2 regions of the Pseudomonas multiresinivorans genome follow, and region 1 is predicted to be linked to the other one. Evidence: predicted binding sites of a transcription regulator. Region 1 holds the regulator's gene; the other holds the start of a gene.
The links. The regulator LexA, encoded in region 1, represses DNA repair genes until DNA is damaged. The targets are predictions, from matches to a motif close to CTGTNTNNNNANACAG.
Positions count from the first base shown of each region.

Region 2: the regulator LexA is predicted to act here: its motif matches at 6,074-6,089, upstream of imuA (translesion DNA synthesis-associated protein ImuA).

Region 1 covers NZ_CP048833.1:4,475,731-4,484,093, reverse strand. Annotated here, with positions in the region: gene fadA (acetyl-CoA C-acyltransferase FadA) at 1-529, shown strand, start outside; gene G4G71_RS20330 (DUF1653 domain-containing protein) at 653-916, shown strand; gene topA (type I DNA topoisomerase) at 1,009-3,615, shown strand; gene G4G71_RS20320 (DUF6586 family protein) at 3,683-4,204, shown strand; gene G4G71_RS20315 (hypothetical protein) at 4,312-4,551, shown strand; gene sulA (SOS-induced cell division inhibitor SulA) at 4,596-5,069, opposite strand; gene lexA (transcriptional repressor LexA) at 5,083-5,697, opposite strand; gene G4G71_RS20300 (TetR/AcrR family transcriptional regulator) at 5,949-6,665, shown strand; gene G4G71_RS20295 (L,D-transpeptidase) at 6,723-7,247, shown strand; gene nagZ (beta-N-acetylhexosaminidase) at 7,259-8,257, shown strand; gene G4G71_RS20285 (S-methyl-5'-thioinosine phosphorylase) at 8,267-8,363, shown strand, end outside.
Region 2 covers NZ_CP048833.1:3,911,795-3,920,157, reverse strand. Annotated here, with positions in the region: gene G4G71_RS17695 (LysR family transcriptional regulator) at 1-79, opposite strand, end outside; gene G4G71_RS17690 (hypothetical protein) at 208-564, shown strand; gene G4G71_RS17685 (error-prone DNA polymerase) at 858-3,947, opposite strand; gene G4G71_RS17680 (Y-family DNA polymerase) at 3,944-5,353, opposite strand; gene imuA (translesion DNA synthesis-associated protein ImuA) at 5,361-5,975, opposite strand; gene G4G71_RS17670 (ATP-dependent DNA helicase) at 6,353-8,363, opposite strand, start outside.

The sequences.
Region 1 (8,363 bases):
GGAAACCACCCTGGAAAGCCTGGCCGCCCTGAAACCGGCGTTCAACCCCAAAGGCGGTACCGTGACTGCGGGTACTTCCTCGCAGATCACCGACGGCGCTTCCTGCATGATCGTCATGAGCGCCCAGCGCGCCCAGGACCTGGGTGTGCAGCCGATGGCCGTGGTTCGTGCCATGGCCGTGGCGGGCGTTGATCCGGCGATCATGGGCTACGGTCCGGTTCCGTCGACCAACAAGGCGCTCAAGCGCGCCGGCCTGACCATCAACGATATCGACTTCTTCGAGCTCAACGAAGCCTTCGCCGCACAGGCCCTGCCGGTGCTGAAGGACCTCAAGGTGCTCGACAAGATGGACGAGAAGGTCAACCTGCACGGCGGCGCCATCGCCCTGGGTCACCCGTTCGGCTGCTCCGGTGCGCGTATCTCCGGCACCCTGCTGAACGTGATGAAGCAGAACGGCGGTACTCTGGGCGTGTCCACCATGTGTGTGGGCCTCGGTCAGGGCATCACCACCGTCTTCGAACGCGTCTAAGCTTTCGCGGATGGACGAGCCGGGGCCTTGTGCCCCGGCTTTCGTTTTTGTCGGGTGGGGATTGCCCGGCAGCCGCGCAATCAGCACAATCGCCGCCTTTTGGCCGGCGGAGGGAGAACCGACATGCACTTGCAGCCCGGATTGTATCGACACTACAAGGGACAGCAGTACCGCGTGCTCGGCGTCGCCCGGCATTCGGAGACCGAGGAAGACCTGGTGATCTACCAGGCGCTTTATGGCGAATTCGGCCTCTGGGTGCGCCCGCTGAGCATGTTCACCGAGGCGGTGGAAGTGAATGGCGAGAAGGTTCCGCGATTCGCTCTGATCAGCGCCGAAGACGATCCGTTGGGTCTTCAGACCGGCCCGTCCGGCGAAACCCAAGCTTGACCTTGGCGCGACCGCCACTATATATAGCGGTGCCGCTCCAAGCGCCTCCCTCCTTGTAAATTCATCTTTTCGACGCAGGAATCTTCCGATCCATGGGTAAATCGCTGGTCATCGTGGAATCACCGGCCAAGGCCAAGACCATCAACAAGTACCTGGGCAACCAGTACGTGGTGAAGTCGAGCATCGGCCACATCCGCGACCTGCCCACCAGCGGCTCGTCCGCGTCGAAGGAGCCTGCGGCGAAAGCGCGCAAGACCGCTTCCGAAGCGCCGGCCCTGTCGCCGAAGGAGAAGGCCAAGCGCCAGCTCGTCACCCGCATGGGTGTCGACCCGGAGCACGGCTGGAAGGCCAAGTACGAGATCCTGCCCGGCAAGGAAAAGGTGATCGAGGAACTGCGCCGCCTGGCCAAGGACGCCGACACCATCTATCTCGCAACTGACTTGGACCGCGAAGGGGAGGCCATTGCCTGGCACCTGCGCGAGGCTATCGGCGGCGACGACTCGCGCTACAAGCGCGTGGTCTTCAACGAAATCACCAAGAAAGCCATTCAAGAGGCCTTCTCCCAGCCCGGCGAGCTGGATATCAATCGCGTGAATGCCCAGCAGGCGCGCCGCTTCCTAGATCGGGTGGTGGGCTACATGGTCTCGCCGCTGCTGTGGGCCAAGATCGCCCGCGGCCTGTCGGCCGGCCGCGTGCAGTCGGTGGCGGTGAAGCTGGTAGTCGAGCGTGAGCGCGAGATCCGCGCCTTCGTCCCGGAAGAGTACTGGGAAGTCCATGCCGACCTCGGCACGCCGAAGAACGACAAGGTCCGCTTCGAAGTGGTGCGCGAGAAGGGCGAAGCCTTCAAGCCGCTCAATGAAGCGCAGGCCATGGCCGCCCTGGAGAAGCTCAAGGCTTCCAGCTACAGCATCGCCAAGCGCGAGGACAAGCCGACCTCCAGCAAGCCCTCGGCCCCGTTCATCACTTCCACCCTGCAGCAGGCCGCGAGCAATCGCCTGGGCTTTGGTGTGAAGAAGACCATGATGATGGCCCAGCGTCTCTACGAAGCCGGCTACATCACCTATATGCGTACCGACTCGACCAACCTGTCGGCCGACGCCATCGACATGGTGCGCGGCTTCATCGACAGCGAGTTCGGCAAGAAATACCTGCCGGCAAAGCCGAATTTCTATTCCAGCAAGGAAGGTGCCCAGGAAGCGCACGAAGCGATTCGTCCTTCCGACGTCAACCTGCGTCCGACCCAGTTGTCGGGCATGGAGCGGGACGCCGAGCGCCTTTACGACCTGATCTGGCGCCAGTTCGTGGCCTGCCAGATGCCGCCGGCCGAGTACCTGTCCACCACTGTCAGCGTGGCAGCCGGTGACTTCGAGCTGCGTGCCAAGGGCCGCATCCTCAAGTTCGATGGCTACACCAAGGTTCTGCCGCAGCAGAGCAAGCCGGGCGAGGACGATGTTCTGCCGGTCATGACCCAAGGTGACGCGATGAAGCTGCTCAAGCTCGATCCGAGCCAGCACTTCACCAAGCCGCCGGCGCGCTTCTCCGAAGCCAGCCTGGTCAAGGAGCTGGAAAAGCGCGGCATCGGCCGCCCGTCCACCTACGCGGCGATCATCTCCACCATCCAGGAGCGGGGCTACGTCACCACCCACAACCGCCGCTTCTACGCGGAAAAGATGGGCGACATCGTCACCGACCGCCTCAACGAGAGCTTCTCCAACCTGATGGACTACGGCTTCACCGCCGGCATGGAAGAGAACCTCGATGACGTGGCCCAGGGCGAGCGTGACTGGAAAAATGTGCTGGACGAGTTCTACGGCGACTTCCGCAAGAAGCTCGACCTGGCCGAAGCCTCCAACGACGGCATGCGCGCCAACCAGCCGACGCTGACCGACATCCCCTGCCGCGAGTGCGGCCGGCCGATGATGATCCGTACCGCCTCCACCGGCGTGTTCCTCGGCTGCTCGGGTTACAGCCTGCCGCCGAAAGAGCGCTGCAAGGCGACCGTCAACCTGATTCCGGGCGACGAGATCGCCGCGGATGACGAGGGCGAATCCGAGTCCCGCGTGCTGCGTGGCAAACACCGTTGCCCTATCTGCAGCACCGCGATGGATGCCTACCTGGTCGACGAGAAGCGCAAGCTGCACATCTGTGGTAACAACCCCGATTGCGCCGGCTACGAGATCGAAGAGGGCCAGTACCGCATCAAGGGCTACGAAGGTCCGAGCCTCGAATGCGACAAGTGCGGCAGCGAGATGCAACTCAAGACCGGCCGCTTCGGCAAGTTCTTCGGTTGCACCAATCCGACCTGCAAGAACACCCGCAAGCTGCTGAAGAGCGGCGAGCCCGCACCGCCGAAGATGGACGCCATCCGCATGCCGGAACTCAAGTGCGAGAAGGTGGACGACATCTACGTACTGCGTGACGGCGCTTCCGGCCTGTTCCTGGCCGCCAGCCAGTTCCCGAAGAACCGCGAGACCCGTGCTCCGCTGGTGGCCGAGCTGATTCCACACAAGGAAGAGCTGGATCCGAAGTACCACTTCCTGCTCGCCGCGCCGGCAAAAGACCCGGATGGACGCCCGGCGGTGATCCGCTTCAGCCGCAAGACCAAGGAGCAGTACGTGCAGTCCGAGGTCGATGGCAAGCCCACCGGCTGGCGCGCGTTCTTCGACGGCGGCAAGTGGAAGGTCGAGGACAAGCGCTGATGGAAGGCGCGCCCCGCTGAGGTGGGGCGTGCTTATACTGCCGAAGTCGACTGCAGAGGGCCCGGTCATGGCGAACGAACTCTATACCCGCACCAACCAGAAGCTGTTCTTCGCCGGCCTTGCCCTGGAAGCCTGGCGCAGCGCCGAAACGGCGCGTGCGATGAATGCCCAGGCGCGCATTCAGGCCGAGCGCGAATCGGCGCTGTTCCATCTCTATGGTGCCGTGCTGGGCGTGGCCCATGAGATCGCCGGCTACTACCGCCTGCCCCAGGCCGGTGCGCCGCGCGTCGATATGCTGCTGAATGCCGAGGTGCTGGCCGCCGCTCCAAGCCCGGAGCTGGCCGAAATGGTCGAGCTGGCGCAATCGCCCGAAGCCTGGCTGGGTCGCCTGCTGGCCGCCTATGCTGCGCTGTTCCAGCCCCCGAGCGAGCCGAAGAAAGCCAAGGTCGATCCGACCCAGCCGCTGATCCAGGCGGTGAATGTCGACGACGAGACGCCGGACGAACTGGGTAATGAAGAGCTGGAAGCCTGGCGCAAAGCCCTGAAGGACCTGGTGCTGCGTTTCCGCGCTTCGCTCACCGAGCTCTGATTCCCGCTTCACACTGTGCTGGCCTTCTGGTCGGCCCATGCGCGCTTTGGCTAGGGCGTAGCGGATGTGGCTGTTACACTACGCGTTCTGCTGTGGAGAACTTCGCTATGCCAACCTCATTTCTGGAAATTGTCGAGCTGCCTGACGGGCGCATTGTGCTACGTCGTGCGGATGATGAGGAGGCGCTGGTGACCTTGGAGTTCTCCGCCGATGCCAAGGGCTTCCTGCAGGGCCAGCACATCGAGATCGCCAAGGCGATGTTCAATGTTGGTGTGCAGATGGCTGGTCGTCTTGCCGAAGGTGGCGACATGGGCATGGAAGACGAAGGTCCGCGCGTCCTGCACTGAGTTCTGCCGCCTCACCGCGCTCGCGGCGAGGCTTCTTGTTCAGATCATCCCAGGCGAATATTCAGGCTCTGCGCCTGGCCGGCAACGGCGGCGCGGGAAAGCTGCCTGCGCGCGTTTTCGCTGAGATTCAGCCAGCTCACCACCGTATGGCTGTTGCCCAGGCGCAGCGCTTCGCAGGCCAGTGCCTGTGCTGCGGCCTGATCGCGGGCAGGCAGCAGGAGGATGCGTTCGCGGTTCAGGCCGGCCTTGCGCAGCCAGTCCGGTGTCAGGCTGGACGGCGCGGCGATCAGTGTCAGCCAGCGGGAATCGCTTTCCTCGCTGAGTCCACGAAGCATCGGCGCCAGCAGCGTCAGGCACTGGCCGGGCAGCCCGCGCAGGGCAATCTCGCTGAAGGCGCTATCGTCGGCAACCGGCTCGTCTTCCAGTAGTTCAGGGAGCAGGGGAGCAGTACCGCTCGCCCAGAGTGCTTCCTGGAACAGCGGGAGTTGCGGCAGGTTTTGTGGCTGCGGGTACTGCATGGTTGTCTCCTGTTCAGCGACGGATCACGCCGACGCTCAAGCCTTCGATGACCAGTTCCTGTTCCTTGAGGTCCACCTCGATGGGGGCGAACTCCGGGTTCTCGGCGAGCAGCCAGACCTTGCTTCCCTCGCGCTTGAAGCGCTTCACCGTGACCTCTTCACCCAGGCGGGCGACCACGATCTGGCCGTTGCGCGCCTCGCGGGTGACATGCACGGCGAGCAGGTCGCCATCCATGATGCCGACGTCCTTCATGCTCTGGCCGCGTACACGCAGCAGGTAGTCCGCTGGAGGATTGAAGAAGGTGGGGTTGATCCGGCAGGTGTCGTCGACGTTCTGCTCGGCGAGGATCGGCGCGCCGGCAGCGACGCGGCCGATGATCGGCAATTCGTCGTCATTGGCGGCGGCCTTGGGCTCAAAGCCGGGGATGCGGATGCCGCGGGAGGCGCCCGGGGTCATCTCGATGGCGCCTTTGCGGGCGAGGGCTTTCAGGTGCTCCTCGGCGGCGTTGGGCGATTTGAAGCCGAGTTCCTGGGCGATCTCTGCGCGGGTGGGCGGGTAGCCGTTGGCTTCCAGGCAGCGTTTGATGAAGGCGAGGATCTCGGCTTGGCGCGGCGTGAGCTTCAGCATGTCCATACTCTGGCTTTTTATACAGTTGCTGGAATTATATACAGTGATGGCCGGCTGGCAATGCTTTTATTGGGCGCGGCTGTCGGTGGAACGTTCGTGCATGTAACCTTTGGACGCTGGCAAGCGTCTTGCTGTACATAAGGTCTCTCGTCGCATTGCCATGATATTGGTAACAATCCATCGCACTTTGCTTGACAATAGAAGACGCTGAAACGTATGTTTCAAACAAGTGTTTGTCAGGCGGAGTAGCCATGGCCCAGTCGGAAACCGTCGAACGCATCCTGGATGCTGCGGAACAGCTGTTCGCGGAGAAAGGCTTCGCCGAAACCTCCTTGCGTCTGATCACCAGCAAGGCGGGGGTGAACCTCGCGGCGGTGAACTATCACTTCGGCTCGAAGAAGGCGCTGATCCAGGCGGTCTTCTCGCGCTTCCTCGGCCCGTTCTGCGCCAGCCTCGAGAAGGAACTGGATCGCCGCCAGGCCAAGCCCGATGCGCCGCGTGCCACGCTGGAAGAGCTGCTCGAACTGCTCGTGATCCAGGCCATGGCCGTCAAGCCGCGCAGCGGCAATGACCTGTCCATATTCATGCGCCTGCTGGGCCTGGCGTTCAGCCAGAGCCAGGGGCACCTGCGCAAGTACCTCGAAGAGGTCTACGGCAAGGTTTTCCGTCGCTATATGCTGCTGGTGAACGAGTCCGCGCCGCGTCTGCCGCCGCTGGAGCTCTTCTGGCGCGTGCACTTCATGCTGGGTACGGCGGTGTTCAGCATGTCCGGCATCAAGGCGTTGCGCGCCATGGCCGAGAACGATTTCGGCGTGAACACTTCGATCGAGCAGGTGATGCGCCTGATGGTGCCGTTCCTGGCCGCCGGGATGCGCGCCGACAGCGGTGTCAGCGATCCTTCGCTGGCTGGCGCCCAGCTCAAGCCGCGCACCAAATCCAGCACCGCACCGGCACCCGCCAAGGTTTGATCCAGGGCCCGGCCTTGCGCTGGGCTGTATCGGCCTGATCGGCTACAGTAGCCGGCCATGGCTGATCTCGATCTTCTCCATATCTCCCTTGCTGACCAGATGCTCTACGGCTTTGCCGCGGGGCGCCTGGTCTTGCGCATGCCAGTCTCCACCGCGGCCCATGGCGCGGGGGAGCGCAACGGTTCCGGCTGTACGCCGCGCGGCTTGCACCAGATTCGCGCTCGCATTGGCGACGGGCTGCCCAAAGGTGCTGTGCTGAAAGGGCGCCGCTGGACTGGCGAGACCTGGACGGCCGAGCTTCACGAGGCGTTTCCCGGCCGCGACTGGATACTCTCGCGCATCCTCTGGCTCAGCGGCTGCGAGCCGGGGCGCAACCGGTTGGGCAAGGTCGATACCTTCCGCCGCTACATCTACCTGCACGGTACGCCGGACTGCGAGCCCATGGGCACGCCGCTGTCCCATGGCTGTGTCCGCCTGCGTAACGACGACCTGCTGGAACTCTTCCCCAGGGTTCCCCTCCATTGCTCGGCCCGAATCGAAGAAGCCGCCTGCCCCGAGTGGCGTGTGGCGCAATTGAATTGAAAGGAATGTACATGCAAGGCTCACTGATGCTCGACATCGGCGGCACCTGGCTCACCGCCGAGGACCGCCAGATCCTGCGCCAGCCGGAAGTCGGCGGCCTGATCATCTTCGCCCGCAACATCGAGTCGCCGCGCCAGGTGCGCGAGTTGATGGCCGCCATCCGCGCGGTGCGCCCCGATTTGCTGCTCGCCGTGGACCAGGAAGGTGGCCGCGTGCAGCGCCTGCGCCAGGGCTTCCTGCGCCTGCCGGCAATGCGTGCCATCGCCGATAACGCCAATGCCGAACGGCTGGCCGAGCAGTGCGGCTGGCTGATGGCGACCGAGGTGCTGGCGGTGGGGCTCGACCTGAGCTTCGCTCCGGTACTGGATCTGGACCATCAGCGCAGCGCCGTCGTCGGCAGCCGCGCCTTCGAAGGCAATCCGGAGCGTGCCGTTGCGCTGGCTGGTGCGTTCATCCGTGGTATGCGCGCCGCCGGCATGGCCTCTACCGGTAAGCACTTCCCCGGCCACGGTTGGGCGGAAGTCGATTCCCATGTGGGGATTCCCGAGGACGAGCGCACGCTGGAGCAGATCCGCGCCGTGGACCTGGTGCCGTTCCAGCGTCTTTCCGGCGAGCTGGATGCGCTGATGCCGGCCCACGTGATCTACCCGCAGGTCGATCCGAATCCGGCCGGCTTCTCCCGCCGCTGGCTGCAGGACATCCTGCGCGGCGAGCTGGGCTTCGACGGGGTGATCTTCAGTGACGACCTGTCCATGGCCGGCGCCCATGTGGTCGGCGATGCCGCCAACCGCATCGAGGCCGCGCTGACTGCCGGCTGCGACATGGGGCTGGTGTGCAATGACCGCGCCTCCGCGGAGCTGGCCCTCAGTGCCCTGCAGCGCATGAAGGTCACTGCACCGCAGCGCCTTGGGCGTATGCGTGCCAAAGCCTGGCCGGGCATCGAATACAAGCAGCTGCCGCGTTGGCAACAAGCCGTCGGCGAGCTGCGCGCCGCACAACTGATCGATTAAGGATTTGCCATGACTGTTTACGCCATCATCGGCGGCACTGGCCTGACCCAGCTGGAAGGGTTGACCCTGAAGGACGCCATCGAGCTGGATACGCCCTACGGCGCGC
Region 2 (8,363 bases), 560 kb from region 1:
GCAGAAACGCCGCCGCGCGGGTGACGCTGCCGGTAGTCATGACCGCGCGGAAGACTTCGATGTGGCGGAGGGTGATCATGCTCTGGGCCGGAGGAAGGAATGGCGGCAGCGTAAGGCGTCCGCGCGGTCTCGGCAAATCGGCCGGGGTTGTGTAGTGTCGGGCCGTCATTGAAAGGAGCGGCAAGGCTGATGGAAGGCGAACAATCAATGCCCGGTGAACCCGGGCTCGCGCGTCTGGCGTTCTGGGTCCTGGCGGGCGCTGTGCTGGCCCTGGCAATCGGCGCGGCGGGCATGGCGCTGGCGATGTACCTGGTGCTGGGCAGCGATGTCGGGGCGCTGAGCGACTATGGCCGGCTCCACGCCATCTTCGTTCCCGCCGTCCTGTGCGGCGCATTGTTTGCACTGGGGCAGATATTCTGGCTGATGCTCCGCGGTCGTCGCGCCCGCGTGGTGCTGGTAGTGCTCTACACGCCTTTCGCGCTGCTCATCTGGGTCGGCTTCACCGGGCCGTACCTGTTCTCGCTGTCGGTGGCCGAGTTGGTCATCTACCTGCTGGGAGGGTGAACGGGCGTTCTACGATGGGGTTCCGAGCAAGTTCGCTCCTACCGAGGGGCTCACTCCAACCGACGTGCGTAGGAGCGGACTTCGTCCGCGATGTCTTGCCGGTCGCTCCATTGATAATTCTGGCGCGCTGCTCAACCGATCGCGGACGGAGTCCGCTCCTACGCAATATTCAGACAGCGGGAGCGAGCTTGCACGCGAATCGCCTGACGCGGATCAAGCCGAGAGCTGATGGGTATCGCTTCGCTCCACGCCATCCTACGAAACTGCATTCCTGTGAGATTGGTTTCGCAGGCTCAGTGGAAATCCCGGCTCCGTACATCCAGCCCCTCCAGCAACCCGCTCAAATCCGTCAACCGCCCGGCGATCACATGGCGCACGCCGTCCTTGGCTTCCAGGGTGCCGTCCACCTGCATCAGGCGGGCGCTGAGGAAGGGGCGGCGCTGCTGTTCGGCAAGGTCGCGCCAGACGATCACGTTGATCATGCCGAATTCGTCTTCCAGCGTGACGAAGGTGACGCCGCTGGCGGTGCCCGGCCGTTGCCGACCGACCACCAGGCCGGCAACGCGCACCGGACGGTCGGCTTCCAGCGTGGTCAGTTCCCGCGAGCTGCGGCAGCGCCGAGCCTTGAGGGCGCCGCGCAGCAGGGTCAGGGGGTGCGGGCCGAGGGTGGTGCCCAGGGTCGCGTAGTCGGTCAGCAGGTCTTCGCCACGGCTGGGCAGCGGTAGGCTGACCTGGGCCTCCTCGGTGACCTGGCCGGCGAACAGCGGCAGTTGCGGCTCGACCCCGGCAATCGCCCAGCGCGCCTTGTGCCGATGGCCGGCGAGACCGCGCAGGGCGCCGGCGTCGGCCAGTTGCTCGCGGGCGCGGCCGTCGAGATGGGCGCGTAGGCAGAGGTCGGCGACGTCGGCGAAGGGCTGTTGCTCCCGTGCTTGAGCGATGGCATCGGCGACCTCTTCACGCAGCCCGCGCACCATGCGCAGGCCGAGGCGGATCGCCGGCTGTCGTTCGGCGATGGGTTCCAGGGTGCAGTCCCAGTGGCTGTGGCGCACGTCCACCGGGCGGATCTCCAGGCCGTGGCGGCGGGCGTCCTGCAGCAACTGGTCGGGGCTGTAGAAGCCCATGGGCCAGCTGTTGATCAGGGCGCAGGTGAAGGCCGCCGGCTCGTGGCATTTCAGCCAGCAGCTGGCGTAGGTGAGCAGGGCGAAGCTGGCGGCGTGGGATTCGGGGAAGCCGTAGCTGCCGAAGCCCTTGATCTGCTCGAAGATGCGGTCGATGTATTCCTGGGTGTATTTCTTCTTCAACATGCGCTCGGACAAACGCTGGCGATGGGGTTCCAGCCCACCGTGGCGCTTCCAGGCAGCCATGGAACGGCGTAACTGGTCTGCCTCGCCCGGTGTGTATTCGGCGGCAACCACCGCCAACTCCATCACTTGCTCCTGGAACAGCGGCACGCCCAGGGTGCGCTCGAAGACCGGAATCAGCTCGTCGTGCGGATACTCGACTGGTTCTTCCTTGTTCCGTCGACGCAGATAGGGATGGACCATGTCGCCCTGGATCGGACCGGGGCGGACGATGGCGACTTCGATCACCAGGTCATAAAACCTTTCGGGTTTGAGGCGCGGCAGCATGGCCATCTGTGCGCGGGACTCAATCTGGAACACCCCCACGGTGTCGGCCCGGCTGATCATCTCGTAGGTCTGCTTGCAGTCTTGCGGCAGCGTGGCGAGCGTCCAGAGCTTGCCGCGATAGTCGGCGATCAGGTTGAAGCAGCGGCGCAGGGCGCTGAGCATGCCGAGGGCGAGGACGTCGACCTTGAGCAGGCCGACGGCGTCGAGGTCATCCTTGTCCCACTGGATCAGGGTGCGCTCGGGCATCGCGGCGTTTTCCACCGGCACCAGGGTTTCCAGCGGCTGCTGGGAGATGACGAAGCCGCCGGGGTGCTGCGACAGGTGCCGGGGGAAACCGATCAGCTGGTCGGTCAGTGCCAGCACGCGGCGCAGGATGGGGTTGCGGGGATCGAAGCCCGCTTCCTCCAGTCGCTCGTTCGAGGGTGCTTCGCGGCTCCAGGCGCCGCAGCAGTCGGCCAGTGCGCCGACCTGGTCCGGCGGCAGCCCCAGCGCCTTGGCCACGTCGCGCACCGCGCCGGCGCCGCGGTAGGTGCTGGCCACGGCGGTGAGCGCCGCGCGGCTGCGGCCGTAGCGGCGGAACACGTACTGGATGACTTCCTCGCGGCGGTCGTGCTCGAAGTCGACATCGATGTCTGGCGGCTCGTTGCGTTCGCGGGAAATGAAACGCTCGAACAATAGTTTGGATGTGGACGGATCCAGCTCGGTGATGCCCAGGGCGAAGCAGACCACGGAGTTGGCTGCCGAGCCGCGTCCCTGGCAGAGGATGCTCTGGCTGCGGGCAAAGGCGACGATGTCGTGGACGGTGAGGAAGTAGCTGTCGTATTCCAGCTCGGCAATCAACCCTAATTCTTTCTCGACCTTCGCGCGATTGTCGCTACTGACTCCATTCGGCCAGCGCCGCTTGATGCCTTCCTCGGTCTTCTCCCGCAGCCAAGTGGAGGGCGTATGGCCTTCGGGCACCAGCTCGCGCGGGTACTGGTATTTCACATCCTCGCCCAGATCGAAGCTACAGCGCCCGGCAATCTTCAGCGTTTCCGCCAACAACTCGGCCGGATAGATCGCCGCCAGCGCTTCCTTCGGGCGCAAGTGGCGCTCGCCATTGGGATAGAGGTACTGGCCGGCCTCGTGCACCGGCAGGTGCTGGCGGATGGCGGTCATGCAGTCCTGCAGGGCGCGGCGGCCGCGGATGTGCATGTGCACGTCGCCGCAGGCCACGGCGGGAATCTCCAGGCGCGCGGCCTGTTCGCGCAGGCGATGCAGCTTGCCGGCGTCGTCCGGGCCCTTGTGCAGCTCGACGCCCAGCCACAGGCGCTCGGGGAAGCGTTCGCGCAGCCACAGGCCGTCATCGTCCTGGTCGTCTCGCGGCAGCCAGATCGCCAGCAGGTGGTCGAGGTTGCCGTCGAAGTCCGTGTGCACCAGACGGTAGCTGCCTTTCTCGGCGCGGCGCCGGGCGTGGGTGAGCAGGCGGCAGAGGTTTTCGTAGCCAGCGAGGTTCTCCGCCAGCAGCACCAGCTTCGGGCCCTGCTCGATGCTCAGTTCGCTGCCGGTGATCAGGGGAATCGCGGTTTCCTTCGAGGCCTGCCAGGCGCGGACGATGCCGGCCAGGCTGCATTCGTCGGTGATCGCCAGGGCGCGGTAGCCGAGCTTCTTCGCCCGCTCGAACAGCTCGGCCGCGCTGGAGGCGCCGCGCTGGAAACTGAAGTTGGACAGGCAGTGCAATTCGGCGTAGCCGGGGTCTTCATCCGGCGCGTTCATGCGAACCAGCCGTGCAGCAGCAACGGGCCGTCGTCGCCCACCGGGCGGAACACCCAGGCGCGCTGCCCGCTGCGGGTGCGCACCTGGTAGTAGTCGCGGCGGATGTCCTCGCCGTCCCACCAGCCGGACTCGATGCGTTCTGGGCCGGCGAGCAGGGTAGGGGCGAATTCGCGCAGCGGTTGCGGTTCTGCCAGCAGCCAGCCGGGGCGCGGGACCTCGGTAATGGACAGACGCGGTGTGGAGTTGCCTTGCCAGGCGCGCTCCGGGCGATGCTCGGCGAGGCCGCCGAGGCCGTGTACGGCGTCGTCGCCCAATCGCGCGCGCAGGCGTTCGCGCAATTGTTCCCAGGGCTGGGATTGCTGCGGGCGGTCGTCGAACAGCTCGCGGTGCTGCGGCACGAAGGGCGGCAAGTCGTCGGCGATGAGTCGCACGCTGTGTACCGGGGCGCGCAGTTGCAGTTGTTCCAGGCGGCCCCGGCTCAGCTCGAAGAGCATCGCCGCTTCGCGCTCGGCGCTGAGCAGGCCGACCGGCATCTGGGTGTCCGGGCCGTCGTGGTGCTCCAGGTGCAGGACGAAGCGCTGCACGCCGCTGTCGCGCCCGGCGAGGAAGGCGCCGAGGTCAGCGGTCAGGCGGCGCAGCGGGAAGAGCAGGGCCTGGGTGGATTCCACGTCGAAGTTCAGCTCGATGCGCGACTCGAAGCTGTCCGGTGGCCGGTAGAACTCCAGGGCCAGCGGGCGCTGGCCGAGCAGGGTGTCAACCTGGCGCAGTACCTGCGGCGGGAAGCGCCGGGCCAGGCTTTCGCGCGGCAGGGCGAGCAGTTGCTGCAGGCTGCGCAGGCCCATGCGGCCCAGCGAGGTGGCGGCGTCGCGCTCCAGGCCGAGGCGCTCCAGGGGCATCCTGCCCAGGTACTGGCGCAGTTGCGCGTTGTCGTGGATCGCCACGCCGTCGTGGCCATTGGCGAGGATGCGCGCGGCGGCCGGATTGGGCGCAGCGGTGATGCGGTGACGAAAACCCAGGGCGTTCAACTCCTCACGCAGGCGCGCCTCGAAGCGTGGCCAGGGGCCGAACAGTTGCAGGCTGGACTGTACTTCCATCAGCAGCGCACGCGGGTAGTGCTGGCTGACCTGCGAGCTGAAACCGTAGCCCCAGGCGGCCAGCAGGTCCTGCCAGCGCTGCACTTCGCGCAGGTCGTACTCGGCGGTTTCGAAATCGCGGCTCAGGGCCTGGGCGGCGGTGAGCGACTGGCCGGGCTTGAGCCCCAGCGCCCGTGCCGCCGGGTTCACCGCCTGCAGCACGCGGCGTTGCGCTGGTCCGGTGAGCAGTGCCAGGGCGGCGTCCGGTTCGGGACGGCCACGGAGCGTGCCGTCCATCGCCAGCTGAGGCAGGAGAATGCAGGCCCAGAGCATGGCGGCCTCAGTGCCAGGGCAACGGAATGGGCCGCGCCGGCGCCAGACCGCCACGGCACTTGAGTACGCGCAGCTGCGCCGGGGTGGCGTCCAGCGCCAGGCGCAACGCGGCGGGCGATGGGTTGAGCGCTTCGCGCTGCGAGCGGTAGGCGATGGCCAGGGTCTGCCCGGTCTCGGCAGCCACCTGCAGGCGGCGCAGGGCGCGGTCGTCGGCCTGCTGCGGCCAGCACAGCACGGCGCCGCAACTGCCCGAGCGCAGGCACTGCTCGGCGGCCCAGAGCGCATCGCGGCCGCTGGCTTGCACGATGGCTAGCTGGTCCAGCGCTACGCCGGCTGCTTGCCACGCGGCCGGGTAGGGCACGTGGGGCGGGGCGACCAGCACGATGCGTTCGCCGGCTGCGCTGAGCCGCGCGAGGGTTGGCCAGACCAGCTGAAGCTCGCCGACGCCTTCCTGGGCCAGGAGGATTTCACTGAGGGCGGCTTCCGGCCAGCCGCCAGTGGGCAGGGCCTGGTCCAGCACGGAGTGGCCGGTGGGCTGCTGGCTGGGTGGCAGGCCCTGGGGCTGGCCTTTCCAGACCTGGCGCTGGTGGAACAGGGTGTCGAGCGCAACCACGCTGCCCATTACGGCCTCCCGGCCGGCGAGCGGCGACGGTCATGCGCCCGGCAGGAGGGGCAGGGGAGGAGGATGGGTGGGTGTCGCATGGGATTGCTCGGAAATAACTGTATGTATATACAGTTTATCTGATGGGGTGATGCCGTCAATGGCGGTTGGTCTGACGGCCATTCGGACGCGACGGAGCCCTTCGATAGGTCGACTCCAGTATTTCTGTTCTCGTAGCAGCGGAGCTTCTCCGCGATCAGCCGGCAAAGCTGGCGCTGAGCGGGTTCGCGAGCAAGCTCGCTCCTACAGGTAAAGCCAGTGCACTCTTCGTAGGAGCGAGCTTGCTCGCGAACCGCACGGCACAAGGCCATTCCCCAAGTGAAAATCCGCGCAATGCGTTACAGCAGCAAAAAACCTTGCGGCTCTTTCGAGCGCGGCGGATCGGCAACGAACCTCAGCCGCTCCGGCTTCCACCACCCCGGCAACAACCGCCGCACCGCCGGCTGGTTGAATCGATCATCGAGCAGGTAGATCACCCCCGAATCCGTCGGCGTGCGGATCACCCGGCCGGCGGCCTGGACGACCTTCTGCAGGCCGGGGAACAGGTAGGTGTAGTCGTAGCCATCGCCGAACATGCCTTGCATGCGCTGCTTGATCTCCTCGTTGACCTCGTTCACCTGTGGCAGGCCCAGCGTGGCGATGAAGGCGCCGATCAGGCGGTCGCCCGGCAGGTCGATGCCCTCGCTGAAGGCGCCGCCGAGCACGGCGAAGCCGATGCCCTGCGAGTGCGGGGTGAAGCGGTCGAGGAAGGCCTGGCGCTCGATCTCGTTCATGCTGCGCGACTGCACCCAGCGCGGGATGTCCGGGTGCTCGGCGGCGAAGCGTTCCAGCGCCTGCTGCAGGTAGGCGTAGCTGCTGAAGAAGGCCAGGTAGTTGCCGGGGCGTGCGCGGAACTGCCGGGCCATCAGCGTGCTGATCGGCGACAGGCTGGCCTCGCGGTGCTGGTAGCGGGTGGACAGGTTGCTCAGCGCGTGGACTTCCAATTGCTCGGCGCGGAAGGGCGATTCCACTTCGCGCCAGGTGGTGCCTTCCGGCAGGCCGAGCAGGTCGGCGTAGTAATTGGCCGGGTTCAGTGTGGCGGAGAACAGCGTGGTGCTGTGGGCCGCCTCGAAGCGTGGTTCGAGGAAGGGCGCCGGCACCACGTTGCGCAGGCACAGGGTGGAGAGCGTGCGCTGGCCGCTGCCGTAGTGGCGGGTGATGTCGAACAGCGAGTGCGGTCCGTAGGCTTCGGCCAGCCGGCAGAACAGCATGGCGTCGAGGTAGAAGCGCAGCAGTTCGGCCTCGTTGCCGGTGGGCTGGTCGGTGAGGTGGTCGGTGATGGCGCTGACGGCTTTCTGCAGCGCGGCGATGAACAGGTCCGGCACCGTCGGGTAGATCTGGTAATCGACCTCCTGGTCGCGGTGCATCTGGTTCCAGTGCCGGCCGACGCGCTCCAGCACGCCCTTCAGCCCGGCCGGGGCGACCTTGCGCAGGGCGTTGAACTCGGACTGGTCCAGCTCGGCGCTGTACATGCCGCGGCCGCGCTCGATGAGGTTGTGCGCCTCGTCCACCAGCAGGGTGACCTTCCAGTCGTTGAGCACGGTAAGGCCGTAGAGCAGGGCGCTCATGTCGAAGTAGTAGTTGTAGTCGCCCACCACCACGTCGGCCCAGCGGCACAGTTCCTGGCTCAGGTAGTAGGGGCAGACCTGGTGCTGCAGCGCCACGTCGCGCAGTGCTTCCTGGGTTAGCCAGCGGTGCTTGAGCGCGGCCTCGCGGGCGGCGGGCAGGCGGTCGTAGAAACCCTTGGCCAAGGGACAGGAGTCGCCGTGGCAGGATTTGTCCGGGTGCTCGCAGGCCTTGTCGCGGGCGACGTGCTCCAGCACCCGCAGCGGCTGGGCGGCGTCCTGCTGGCGCAAGGTCGCCAGGGCATCTAGAGCCAGGCGCCGGCCCGGCGTCTTGGCGGTGAGGAAGAACAAGCGGTCCAGCTTCTGCCCTGGGAAGGCCTTGAGCTGCGGGAACAGGGTGCCGAGGGTCTTGCCGATGCCAGTGGTGGCCTGGGCCATCAGTGTCTGGCCGTCGCGGGCAGCGCGGTACACCGATTCGGCGAGCATACGCTGGCCCCGGCGGAAGTCTGGGTAGGGGAAGCGCAGCGCCTCCAGGCCCTGGTCGCGTTCGATGCGGTGGGCGCTTTCCTGCTCGGCCCATTTCACGAAGCGGCTGCATTGCAGCTCGAAGAAGGTGCGCAGGTCATCGGCGGCGAAGCGCTCGCGGAAGACCGTTTCCTTCTGGGTGATGACGTTGAAGTAGACGACGGCGAGATCGATGGCGTCGATCTCCAGTGTCTGGCACAGCAACCAGCCGTACACCTTC